One region of the Sphingobium sp. FG11 genome, then DNA from elsewhere that is predicted to be linked to it. Evidence: riboswitches for the same ligand, from Rfam matches in the RefSeq annotation. Region 1 holds a riboswitch; the other holds the start of a gene.
The links. A riboswitch is a leader RNA that binds a small molecule or an ion and turns the genes downstream of it on or off. The one in region 1 is predicted to bind cobalamin.
Positions count from the first base shown of each region.

Region 2: linked by a shared signal. The riboswitch ahead of ACODSN_RS01145 (DUF1636 domain-containing protein) and the one ahead of ACODSN_RS13900 (TonB-dependent receptor plug domain-containing protein) in region 1 are both predicted to bind cobalamin.

Region 1 covers NZ_JBMDKW010000017.1:47,987-53,942, reverse strand. Annotated here, with positions in the region: gene ACODSN_RS13915 (peroxiredoxin) at 1-41, shown strand, start outside; gene ACODSN_RS13910 (2'-5' RNA ligase family protein) at 14-565, shown strand; gene ACODSN_RS13905 (NAD(P)/FAD-dependent oxidoreductase) at 578-1,804, opposite strand; gene ACODSN_RS13900 (TonB-dependent receptor plug domain-containing protein) at 1,944-3,857, opposite strand; cobalamin riboswitch at 4,071-4,321, opposite strand; gene ACODSN_RS13895 (peroxidase-related enzyme) at 4,389-4,994, opposite strand; gene ACODSN_RS13890 (nuclear transport factor 2 family protein) at 5,365-5,916, opposite strand.
Region 2 covers NZ_JBMDKW010000001.1:221,388-227,343, forward strand. Annotated here, with positions in the region: gene ACODSN_RS01130 (adenosylcobinamide-GDP ribazoletransferase) at 1-500, opposite strand, end outside; gene ACODSN_RS01135 (histidine phosphatase family protein) at 497-1,066, opposite strand; gene cobT (nicotinate-nucleotide--dimethylbenzimidazole phosphoribosyltransferase) at 1,067-2,077, opposite strand; gene ACODSN_RS01145 (DUF1636 domain-containing protein) at 2,074-2,481, opposite strand; cobalamin riboswitch at 2,666-2,858, opposite strand; gene ACODSN_RS01150 (ABC transporter ATP-binding protein) at 2,879-3,667, opposite strand; gene ACODSN_RS01155 (FecCD family ABC transporter permease) at 3,661-4,683, opposite strand; gene ACODSN_RS01160 (ABC transporter substrate-binding protein) at 4,745-5,593, shown strand; gene ACODSN_RS01165 (hypothetical protein) at 5,606-5,956, opposite strand, start outside.

The DNA of each region.
Region 1 (5,956 bases):
AGCCGGTGCTGGAATGGCTGAAGGCGTACGCATCGGCCTGAATCGATTGGCCGATAGCGCAAACAGCGCGCCCATCATCGTGACGGCGCTGATGGGCGCAGCCGACTTCGCCTGGGCGGACGGATTGCGCCGCGCGCATTTTCCGCCCGAGCGCAATGTGCTGCCGGCGCATATCACGCTGTTTCACCATCTGCCGCCGTCCGCGCTGGCGGAGGTGAAGCAGCGTTTGCGCCTGCTGTGCGCTGCGCCGCCGCCGCCCGCTCGGCTGGCCGAACTAATGCTGCTGGGGCGGGGTGTCGCCTACCGGATCGAAAGCCCGGCGCTGATGGCGATCCGCGATGCGCTCGCGGAGGCATTTGCGGGTATGCTGACGCCACAGGATCAGGCGCGGCCCCGGCTGCATGTCACGGTGCAGAACAAGGTTTCGCCCGCCGAGGCGAAGGCGCTCGCTGTGCGGTTGCAGACGGACTTCCGGCCCCGGTCTTTCGCCATTGCCGGCCTCGCCGCATGGCATTATCGCGGCGGGCCGTGGGAACTGGCGGCTGAATACAGGTTCAGGGGGTAAGGTCAGGCCGGATCAGGCCAGCCCGACTTCCTTCAGCGGCACCGAAGCATCCGCCAGTTGCGCCTGATCGAGCGCCGCACTCGCAATCACATGGGCGCGGCCCTGCACATAATCCTTCACCGCGTTGACGCAATCGAGCGCGAGCAGCTTGCCGCCACGCAGATAGATGACCGAAAAGCTGCGCGTCGCCGGATCACCGCGCACGATCGTCTGGTCAAAGCCGGTGGAGAGGCCGACGGTCTGGAGCTTGAGATCATATTGGTTCGACCAGAACCAGGGCACGGCATGATAGGCTTCTTCCTTGCCCATGATGTGCGCGACGGCGGTCTTGGCCTGATCATTGGCGTTCTGCACCGATTCGAGCCGCATCCGCGCGCCACGGGCGAAGTGATTTTCATGCGCGGCGCAATCGCCCACGGCATAGATGTCGGGCAGCGAGGTGCGGCAATATTCGTCCACATCCACGCCATTGCCGCCCACCGCGCCCGCCGCGATCAGCGGGCCGGTTTCGGGGACGATGCCGATGCCGACGATCACCATGTCGGTTGCGATCCGCTCGCCATCCTGCATCAGCACGGCGGTCGCCTGACCGTCCGTCACTTCGATGCAATCCATCTTCGCGTCGGTGCGCAGGTCGACGCCATGGGCGCGATGCTCGCCCTCGTAAAAGCGCGACAAGGGTTCACCGGCCACCCGCGCCAGCACCCGGTCGAGCGCTTCGAGCAGGACGACCTTCTTGCCGAATTTCGACAGCACCGCCGCCGCTTCCAGCCCGATATAGCCGCCGCCGATCACCGTCACATGGTTGATGCTGTCGATCTTCGCCATCATCGCGTCGACATCATCGCGGCGGCGCACGCCATGGACGTTGGGCGCATCGGCGCCGTTGCAGGTCAGCATGCGCGGATTGCCGCCGGTGCACCAGATCATCTTGCCATAGCCGATCTCGCGGTCGCCCACGGTCACGAATTTCCCGACCGGATCGACGCTTTTGACGCGGTGGCCGAGCAGCATGTCGATCTTTCGCTCTTCCCAGAAGGAGGCGGGGCGGATCAGGATGCGGTCGAAGCTCTTGTCGCCGGCGAAATATTCCTTGGACAAGGGCGGGCGCTCATAGGGCGGGTCCTTTTCGTCGCCGATCATCGCGATCGACCCTTCAAAGCCCGACTGGCGCAGCGAAATTCCCGCCTGAGCGCCGGCATGGCCCGCACCCACGATCAGAACGTCATAATAGCTCACTGCATCCCCCTAGCATATTCGTTGCGGCGTGATTTGGCCCGCTTTGGACAGGCTTTCAAGGGGAAACCGCAGCGGACGATGGGTGGCCGCGGTGAGCGAGGCGACCGGATAGGGTCGCCTCGCTCGATCTTCATGACGGTCAGAAGCGGGCTTTGAAGCCGCCATAAGCGGCGCGGCCTGCGGTCTGGAAGCCGATATTCTCGCGATACTCCTCGTCAAACAGATTTTCGACCCGCCCGTATAGTGAGAGGCCCGGCATGATCTGCACATCCGCGCCGATATTCACCACCGTATAGGCCTTGAGCGTCTCGACGTTGAAGGTCGCGAAATTGGTGTCCAGCGCCTTGCCATTATAGCGCGCCGTTACGTTCGCGCCGAAACGGTCATCCTTCGACCGCCAGGCGAGATTGGCGCTGCCGATATTGCCGGGGCGACGCACCAGGCGGAGGTCGTTTTCGTCCTTCGCGGTCAGATAGGTGTAGGCGCCATCGAACCGGAAGCCTGCGGGCAGCACGAAGTTTGCCGACACTTCGACACCCTCATGCGGGGATTTTCCCGCGAGATTATCGACGGTGTAGACGGGAAAATAGACCGTTATGATGCGGTCGCGCAGCTTCGCGTTGAAATAGGTCACGTCGATCCGGCCATGGCCGCCCAGGAACGACTGTTCCGCGCCCACTTCCCAGCCGGTCGACTTTTCAGGCTTCAGGTCGGGCTTGCCGACGAAACCGCTCGTCGGTGAAAATCCGAACAGTTCGAAAAAGTCGGGCGCCTTGACGCCAGTGCCGCCCGCCGCGTGGAGGCGGGTGCCGAAATCGAAGCGATAGCTGGCCTGTGCATGCCAGGTGGTCGAATCGCTGAAACGGTTGTTGAAATCCTTGCGGATCGATCCGCCCACGCCGATCCGGTCGCCGACGGTCAGCTGATACTGGCCGACGATGCCCCAATTATCCGTCGTGTTGAACGGGTTCGGACCAGTGAGGAACAGCGAGGTGCCCTGAAACTCCTCCCGCTCATAATCCACCGCGCCGGTGATCGCATGGGTGACAGTGTCGTCGCCCAGTTTCAGCGTCGAGGCAAGCGACACTTTGCGGCGGCGGCCGGTATTGCCGAAAGTCTCGACGCCATTGTCATCAAAGGCGCGGCGGCGCGAATTGTTGAGCTGGGCGCTGAGGTCGGTGGTCCAGCGGCCATCCTGTGTGCTGTAATTGGCGCCCACGAGCGCATAGAAGGCGCTGTTGGTATAGTGGCCGCCGGAATCGATCGCATTGCCGGTCAGGAAGTAATCCTGATCGTTGAGGTCCGCATCGGTGTAATTGTAACGCGCGACGGCCCGCAGCGTGAGCTGGCCGATTTGATAGCCGAACTTGCCATGCACGGTTCCGATCTTCGATCCGATGTCGCGCGAGCCGCCCGGCGCGACGACGAAACCGCCAATGCCCGAATAGGAGCCGCCAATGGCATAATCGAGATCGCCCACGACGCCCGCGCCGCGCACCGCTCCCTCAAGGGTGCCGAAGGATCCGCCCTCCAGCCGCGCCGCGAAGCCCGGCATCTCGCGCCCGCTGGCGGTGATATAGTTGATGACCCCGCCGATCGCGTCGGAGCCGTAGAGCGCGCTCTGCTCGCCGCGCAGGATTTCGACCCGCGCGCCTGGATCGGACGTCAGCGTCGCGAAGTCGAACTCGCCGGCATAGGGATCGGCCGCTTCGATACCGTCGATCAGCACCAGCGTATGATTGGCCTCCGCGCCGCGAATGCGAACCTGCGTCTTGCCGCCGACCGGGCCGGTGCGGTTGACCGCAATGCCCGGCACATCGCGCAGCACATCGGAGAGGATCGTCGTCTGGCGATTTTCCAGATCGACCGGCTGGATGACCGTGGCCGACGAGCCGAGGGTCGCGGTGGAAATGCCGCCATCGCCCCGGCTGGCGGTGACGAGGATCGTGTCGGTCACTTTGGCCGGCTCGTCAGCGGCGGCGGCCTGCGCGAAGCCCGCGACGGGCAGGAATAATGCACTGCTCATCAGCGCGCGGAATCTGGATGTCGTCATGGTCAATACCCCCTTGGCGCCTTGGAGCAACGTCCGGCGGGGGCTTGCCGCTATCGCTTGTGCCGGCGTCGGCCTGCACGCGAACGAACGGTCGGCGCAGGGCAGGGGGCAGGCACATTACCCCCGACCGCGCACCGATGCGGCCCTGGCCGCATGGATTCGTCGCTCAGACGGAGAGTGACCGTGCCATGACCTTTCCCTGGACCATGACAAAGAGCGACCGGTGCGCTGGCAGGTCTCCTGGCTTGCGGGTCGTCGCTTGCTGTGCGGCCTTCCCGGAACGCGCATCCTTATGCGTTCGCCCCAGTGACCTCCGTCATGCGGCATGACGGAAGATGCACATCTCGCTCACCGCTCACAGTTGCAGGGACAGCCGCGGATCGGGTGATCCGACCCGAAAGCCGATCATCCGCACCGCATTCCCGTTTTAAGCCCTTGCGGGCACCAGCGCGATCTTCGGCAAGGCAGAACCTCGCCAAGCCGGCCCTTAATCCTGTTTGCGCGTCAGGCCAACGGCTTTGTTTGGCCGCTTCATGCCGAGGGCGCGAGGGACGCGAGGAAATCATCGTCCGGACGCATGCCGTAGCCCGACGTCATCCGGTTGGTCAGGTTGAACACGCCGATCAGTTCGATCACATAATAGATTTTCGCGTCGCTCAGGCCTGCATCCCGCAACGCCCGCACATCGGCGGCTTCCATGCGTCCGGGCTGTTCGGTCAGCTTGACGCAATAATCGGCGATCGCGCGCTCCTCGACGGTCAGTTCGACCGTGCGGTAATTGATCGCGATACGCCGCGCGCGACCATGATCGCCAATCTCTTCGCCCAGCTTGTGCCCGTGAATGAGCAGGCAGGTGGGACAGGCATTGATCGAGGATACGATCACGCCGATGAACTCGCGCTCGGCAAGGGTCAGCAGCCCATAGGCCGGATCAAGGAAGATGGGAGACATGAAAGCGCCCGCACGCGCATAACCGGCCTCGTCATAGCCCGCGAGAATGCGCGTGGAATGGAGTTCGGGTACCGGCATGGTATCGACCCATTCCTGCGGCAGCTCATAGCCTTCAACCCCAGGCAGATAGGCATAAGGGTCGTTGGATTTGAACTCCGGGGTCAGGGTCGATTTGCGGTCAGCCATCAGCGTCTCTCCAATTATCATTTCGTGTGGTGATAATCGGATATGGTTGCGCTGTCATCTGCGGAGGCCGCCGCTACTTCCGGTGTTTCGGGAATTTTTCTGGCTGAATCTTGGCTGCTACGGACACACCTTAAATCTGCTTACTATGCTTTCCTGCGATATCTTAACTGCGCACCAGCCTTGGCCGACGATTTACCTATTATGATGATCGCGATCTCATTCACGCCCTTGCCACGCTCCTCTGGGGCATATGGGCAAAGCGGCGCTTCAAATCATGGGGAGTGTGCTCCCCATGATTTGAACACGCAAACGCTGACATTAACGACAATTGGAATGAGCTTAAGTTATCCCGGAATGGAATATAATCCCATCACACCGACCATTGCGGCGGGCCGTTATAGCCGCGCTGCGGCATTTCGCGGCCGCGGTTGATGGTCATATTTTTGATACGCCAGCCTTCGCCGGTGCGCTCGAACTGCAGTTTATAGATTGCCAGCGACCAGTGACCGTCATTGTCCTCGACCGGCCGTCCATTGGGCCATTTCGACAGCGCGATCAGATGCCAGTGTCCGCGCGCGACATCGCCGTCCACATCGATCAGCGGGTTCATCACATTGTGCGAAACATAGGGAGTGGCCCGCAGCGTGTTGAAAAGCGCGCGCACTGCCTCGCGCCCTTTTGCCTGGCCGATCGTGCCGCAGTCGTCCCAGATGCCATCTTCCGTGAACAGATCGGCAGACGGGCCCATATGGCTTGGTCCCTGACCTTCCCAGCCGCCGTCATTATAGTGAGTGTAGAGCGACATCAGCCGCGTAATATCTTCATGATCCTCGATCAGCTGCACTCGCTCTTCGAGCGTCGTCGGCCGCTTGCGATTGGGACCGAAGGATGTTCCTTCGAACGGGTCTGAGGCATTGGCCATGATTCACTCTCTCCTTGATAAGCTGATTGATCGGGCGAGG
Region 2 (5,956 bases), on a different contig from region 1:
GAGGCGAGGCCGGCGTGGAGCGGTGGCAGCCAGCGCGTCCAGACGAGGGGGGCAATCCGCGCTGCAAATGGGATTAGCGCGAGCGCCAGCCATGCGTGGCCGATGACGAGGGTGTGGAGCAGAACCAGCTTGGCGATCAACTGCAACGCGATGGCGACCACGCCAAAGCTGCCGACATGCGGGTCGGCCATCACCGCAAGCAGGCGATCGCGATCCTTGTGCGCCGCGCCACGCGCATCGGCGAGATCGGATAGCCCGTCGAGGTGAAGCGCGCCCGTCACGCTGACCCACAGGGCGAGCGCGGCCAGCGTGCCGGTCCACTCGTCGATAAAGGCGCCAGCCCAGCCGCCTGCCGCCACCAATGCGCCGACGATCAGCCCGATGAAGGGGAACCAGCGCATCGAGGCTGCAAATTCAGCATCCGTGGCCGCGACGGAAGGTGCAGGCAGCCGGGTCAGGAATTGCAGTGCGAGGATAAAGCTCTTGCCGGATGATTTCATGAGACCAGCGCCACGATCTGCGCCGTCGATGGCGCACCGGGCCACACCCGGAGGCTCAGAAGGGCGGCATAGGGCAGGTCGAACGCCCAGCATTGGCGCTGGCTCAGGCCGCAAAGGATGGCAAGGGTGGCGCGCATCGCCCCGCCATGGGTGACGACGAGCGTATTTTGCGGTTCGAGGTCGCCTAAAGCCGCCGCTACCCGGTTCACCAAATCCGACCAGCGTTCGCCCTGGGGGGGCGGATTGGCGTCGGGATCGTCCCAGAATGCGCCGATCGCCGCCTCGTCCAGATTCTGCGAGGATTGCCCCTCCCAGTCGCCGAAATGTAGTTCGCGCCAGCGCGGATCGATGGTGGCGGCAAGCGCGCGATCTCGCGCGATCGCTGAAGCGGCGTGTTCGGCACGACTGAGATCGGAACTAACGATATGGTCGATAGCGAGAGGACCCGCCCGAACACGACAGGCCTCGATCCCCGCCGGAGTCGATGCGACATCGGTGTGGCCGATCATGCGGCCGGGAATCTCGGGCGCGCCGTGCCGCAGGAGATGGAGGAGGAACGCCGACATTCAAGCTGCCGAAACGGCGGCCTCCGCAAAGGTCGCCATCTGTGCGTGCGTCGCCAGCGCCGCATGGACGATGTTGGCGGCGACGGCCGCGCCGCTGCCTTCACCCAGCCGCATGTCGAGCCGCAGCAGGGGATTGAGGCCCAAGGCTTTGAGCAATCCTTCGTGGCCCGGCTCCGCCGAACAATGACCGGCCAGGCAATGCGCCGTGATTTGTGGGGCGGCCGTTGCGAGCGGCGCGATGGCCGCGCAACTGATGAACCCGTCGAGCAGCACCGGCACGCGCAACTGGCGCGCGCGCAAAATCGCGCCCGCCATCGCAGCGATCTCGCGCCCGCCGACCCGGCGGAGCGTTTCGAATGCGGTGGCCGGGGCGTCACTGTGAAAGGCGAGGGCGCTGTCGACCACGGCGATTTTGCGGTCGATGCCGGCATCATCGACGCCGGTGCCCGGCCCGGCCCATAAAGCGCCATCGCCGCCCAGACTGCGCGCGCATAACGCTGCTGCCGCCGTCGAATTGCCGATACCCATTTCGCCGAGCACGAGCAGGTCGAGCGAGCTATCTACACTGTCCGCGCCCGCCGACAGCGCCGTCAGGCACTCCGCTTCCGTCATCGCGGGGGCAATCGTGAAGTCGGCGGTCGGCCGGTCGAGATCGAGCGCGACGATTCTGAGGTCGAGTCCGGCCGCGCCGGCCAGCGCGTTGATGGCGGCGCCGCCCGCCCTGAAATTGCCCACCATCTGCGCGGTCACTTCGGCGGGAAAGGCACTGACGCCCCGCGCGGTCACGCCATGATTGCCCGCGAAGATCACGGCGCGCGCCCGATCGATGCGGGGGATAGCACGACCCTGCCATCCGGCGAAGAAGATCGCGATATCCTCCAGTCGGCCGAGCGATCCGGCGGGCTTGGTGAGTTGCGCCTGCCGCTCGCGCGCCTGATCGATTGCGGCTTCGTCTGGTGCGATGCTTTCGTGGAGTGCGGCCTCGAAATCCGCGATATGGGAAAAGATCATTCCGCGACAAACCCCGGCGGCGGCGTGCGGGTGATGAAATGGCCCTTCACCCCCGATGGCCAGTTGGCGAAGGGCACGCGGCCATGATCGCTCGCCGCATAATGGACGGCATAATCCAGAATCGCGCGGGCGGCCTCGCCATCGGGCGTGAACCGCCCCAGCACATAGCCGACCTTGCCCGGCGCGCGCAGATGCACCGTGCAGAAATCGCTACAGGCGAACAGGCAGGGCATTTCCTGCACGGCGATGTCGGCATAGCGCGGGTCAGACGCCTTGGCGTCGCGGAGCGCCGCGACGAGGCGGGCACCGCCACGCGAGCCGTCATCATCTTCTCTCGCCTCCGCCGAATGGCGGCAGGTGTTGCAGGCGACGATGGCGGGGCCGTCTTCGACTGGTTTCAGCATCCTCGCGCCTTCGCGACGATGAATGGACAGGAAATGAGGATCATCAAACAGGCACCCTACGACATCGGGGCCGTCGATGCGGGACGTGCCCGGCGCTTGGACGCGCCAGACAGACCCGCAAAGCGCGGCCGGCCATGTCGTCTCTCGGGTTCACCCCCGTCCGCCCGGAACACCCTGTCCGCACGAAGGACGACCGCGACCGGCAGGTCTCCTGGCTCGCGGGTCCATGCCGGTTCGCGCCGCCTTCTCAAGATCGATCGACCTCAATGGCATGATGCGCGATGGCTCGCCGCTTACAGTTGCAGGGGCAGCCGGGGATTATCACCCCGTTCCCATTTTCATCCCCGTAAAGGGGAACCTGTCGCGCCGTGGGCCATAAGTCGAGCATCGCGCCGCGTCAATCGGGACGCGGGGCGATCCTTTCGAGCGGCACGACCAGCGGCGCGGCATGAGCGAGGTCGATATGCGCCCTGATGCCATAAACCGCCGCCAGATTTTCGGGCGTCAGTACTTCTGCGGGCGCGCCATCCGCTATAAGGCGGCCTTCCCGCATCAACAGCAGGCGGTCGCAATAACGAGCCGCCATCATGAGGTCGTGCAGCACGGCGATCACCAGCCCCCCGGCCCGCGCCTCGCGCGCGAGCAATTCCATGACGTCGAGCTGATGCCCCGGATCGAGCGCGGCGAGTGGCTCGTCGGCGACCAGACCCGGCGCGCCGACGGCGAGCGCCCGCGCCAGCATGACCCGCGCCCGCTCGCCACCGGACAATTCGGTGGCGATCCGGTCGCGCAGATGGCCGACATCGGCACGGTCGAGCGCTTGCGCCACCTGCTCCCGGTCCGTGTCGGAGATATGCGACATCGGACCTAAATGCGGCAGACGGCCAAGTGCGACGAGCCGCTCGACCGAGAGCGGCCAGTGCAGCGTCTGGCCCTGCGGGAGATAGGCGATCGATCGTGCGACGACGCGGCGGCCGATGCTGGTCACGGGCTGGCCATCGATCAGGGCCGATCCTTCGCTTGGAGGGACGAGGCCCAGCATGGCCCGCACCAGCATCGATTTGCCCGCGCCGTTCGGGCCGATGATGCCGACCAGCGATCCGGGCGCGAGGGTCGCGCTGACTTGATCCACCACCGCCCGCTGCCCCAGCCGGACGGAGAGGCGGTCGAATGTCACGCTCACCATAGCCGCCGCTCCCGCAACAGATGGACGAGAAAGACCGGCACGCCGAGAAAAGCGGTCAGCACGCCGAGCTTTAGCTCATTCTGCGTGGAGATGAGCCGCACCGCTATGTCGGCGAGTGTCAGCAGCACCGCGCCCGCAAGCATCGAGGGAAGGAGAACGGCCGAGGGACTCCGGTCCGTCCACGGCCGCACCAGATGCGGCACGATCAGCCCGACGAACCCGATCGATCCCGACACCGCGACTGCGCCGCCCACGCCGATGCCGACGCCGAGCAGCAGGCGCAGCCGCGTCCGCCGCAGATCGACACCCAGCGCTTGCGCGCCATCCTCGCCTAGCGACAATGCATCGAGTGCGCGCCCGTCGAACAGCAGCAGCGCGGCGCCAATGACGATACAGGGCAGGGCGATCCAGACATGATCGACCGATCGATTTTCGATCGAGCCGAGCAGCCAGGTGGTGATTTCCATCGCCGCGAAGGGATTGGAGGAGAGGTTGAGCGCAAGGCTGATCCCGGCGCCCGCCATGGTCGATACCGCGATGCCCGCGAGGATCAGCGTCAGCGGGCTTTCCGAATGGCCCGACAGAGTGAATAGCAGGACGAGCGCGAGCAGGCCTGCGCCGATTGCGAGCGCGGGTAGCATCAGCGGATTCCATTGGGCAAGGCCGAAATAGATCGCGCCCACCGCACCCAGAGCCGCCGCGTTGGACGCGCCGATCACCGACGGTTCGGCCAGCGGATTGCGCAGATAGCCTTGCAGGGCCGCACCAGCGAGACCCAGCATCGCTCCGACCATCAGGCCCACCAGCACACGCGGCAGGCGCAGGTCGAGGAGGATCGCCGTCGCGAGCGGATCGCCATGACCGGCCAGCACCGCCATCAGGCGCGTGGGCGCAATCGTGGCCGCGCCGATCGAGAGCGAGGCGACGGCCGCGAGCAGAATCAGCAGGATCAGACCGGGGATCAGCGCGCGATGGCGAAGGACGGGATGTTGGGCGGTCGGCACGGCGTCTCGCATGTGGATCGATCGCCCCGGCTGCGCTTGTCTCGCGCTTGTGGGGCGTTATGGATGGCGCTCTATGCCATGGTTCAAATCCCCGCGCACGGCCTATCTGGCCCTGATCGCTGTCATGCTGCCGGTCGGAGCGGGGGTGATGGCGTCGGCGGCCCGGCCCGTGGCACGGCCCCAGCGCATCGTGTCGTTCAACATGTGCGCGGACCAGTATCTGCTTGCGCTTGCCGACCCTGCGCAGATTGCAGGGCTGACCCGGAACGCGACAAATCGGGAATTGTCGGCGGCGGCGGACAAGGTTGGCCGCATCCACATCTTGTCGAGCGCCGCCGAGGAAGTGATGGCGATCAGCCCCGATCTGGTGGTGGGCGCGCCCGCGCGGCGCGGCCTGATGATGGAGGCACTGGCGGGACAGAATTATCGCACCGTCCCGCTCGAAAGCGCCGAAAGCTATGCCGATATCGTCGCGCAGATCCGCACGGTCGCGGCGGCGGTCGGCCATGTCGCGCGAGGCGAGGCGCTGGTCGCGCGGATGGACAGGGCGCTGACGGCGCTGCCAAAGGCGGGGGAAGGCAAGGTCGCGGCCTATTACCAGCGGCGCGGATTCCTGACCGGGACGGGGACACTGATCGATGAATTGATGAGGCGTGTGGGCCTCGTCAATCTGGCGGGTAGGCTCGGCAAGCCGGTGCTGTCGCAGATGAGCCTGGAGGAATTGATGGTCGCGCGGCCCGATTATCTCATCGTGGAAAGCGCGACCGACCGGGTGACCGATCAGGGCACGGAAATGCTGCACCATCCGCTGCTGCGCCATATCCCGCGTCTGCGCATTCCGCAGGCGTGGACGGTATGCGGCGGCCCCGCCTATGTGCTGGCGGCGGAATCACTGGTACGCCAGTTACGGGCGCGCCGCTAAGTTTCGGAATCTTCAGGCAGGAGTCAGGCGGCCCTTGAGCGCGTCGATCCGGTCATTCTGCGCATCCACCGTCGCGAGCGCCCCGGCGCGGGCGGCGTCGATGGCGTCCGCTCCGCCCTGTGCCTTGCCGTCCGCAATGGCGTTGTTACGCTCGACATAGAGGACATCGAGGCTGGCAAGAGCGGATACGCTGTCGTTGCGCGCGGCTTCGAGGGCGCTGATTGCCGTCTGGGCTGCGACCCACGCATCGCTCGACACGGGTGCGCCGCTGGCCGTCCGCACCGCGCGTTCGGCGGCGGGATAGGCTTTGTCGAAGGCGTTGCGACCGGCATCGGCCTGCGTCGCGAGACGGGCGATGTCCGC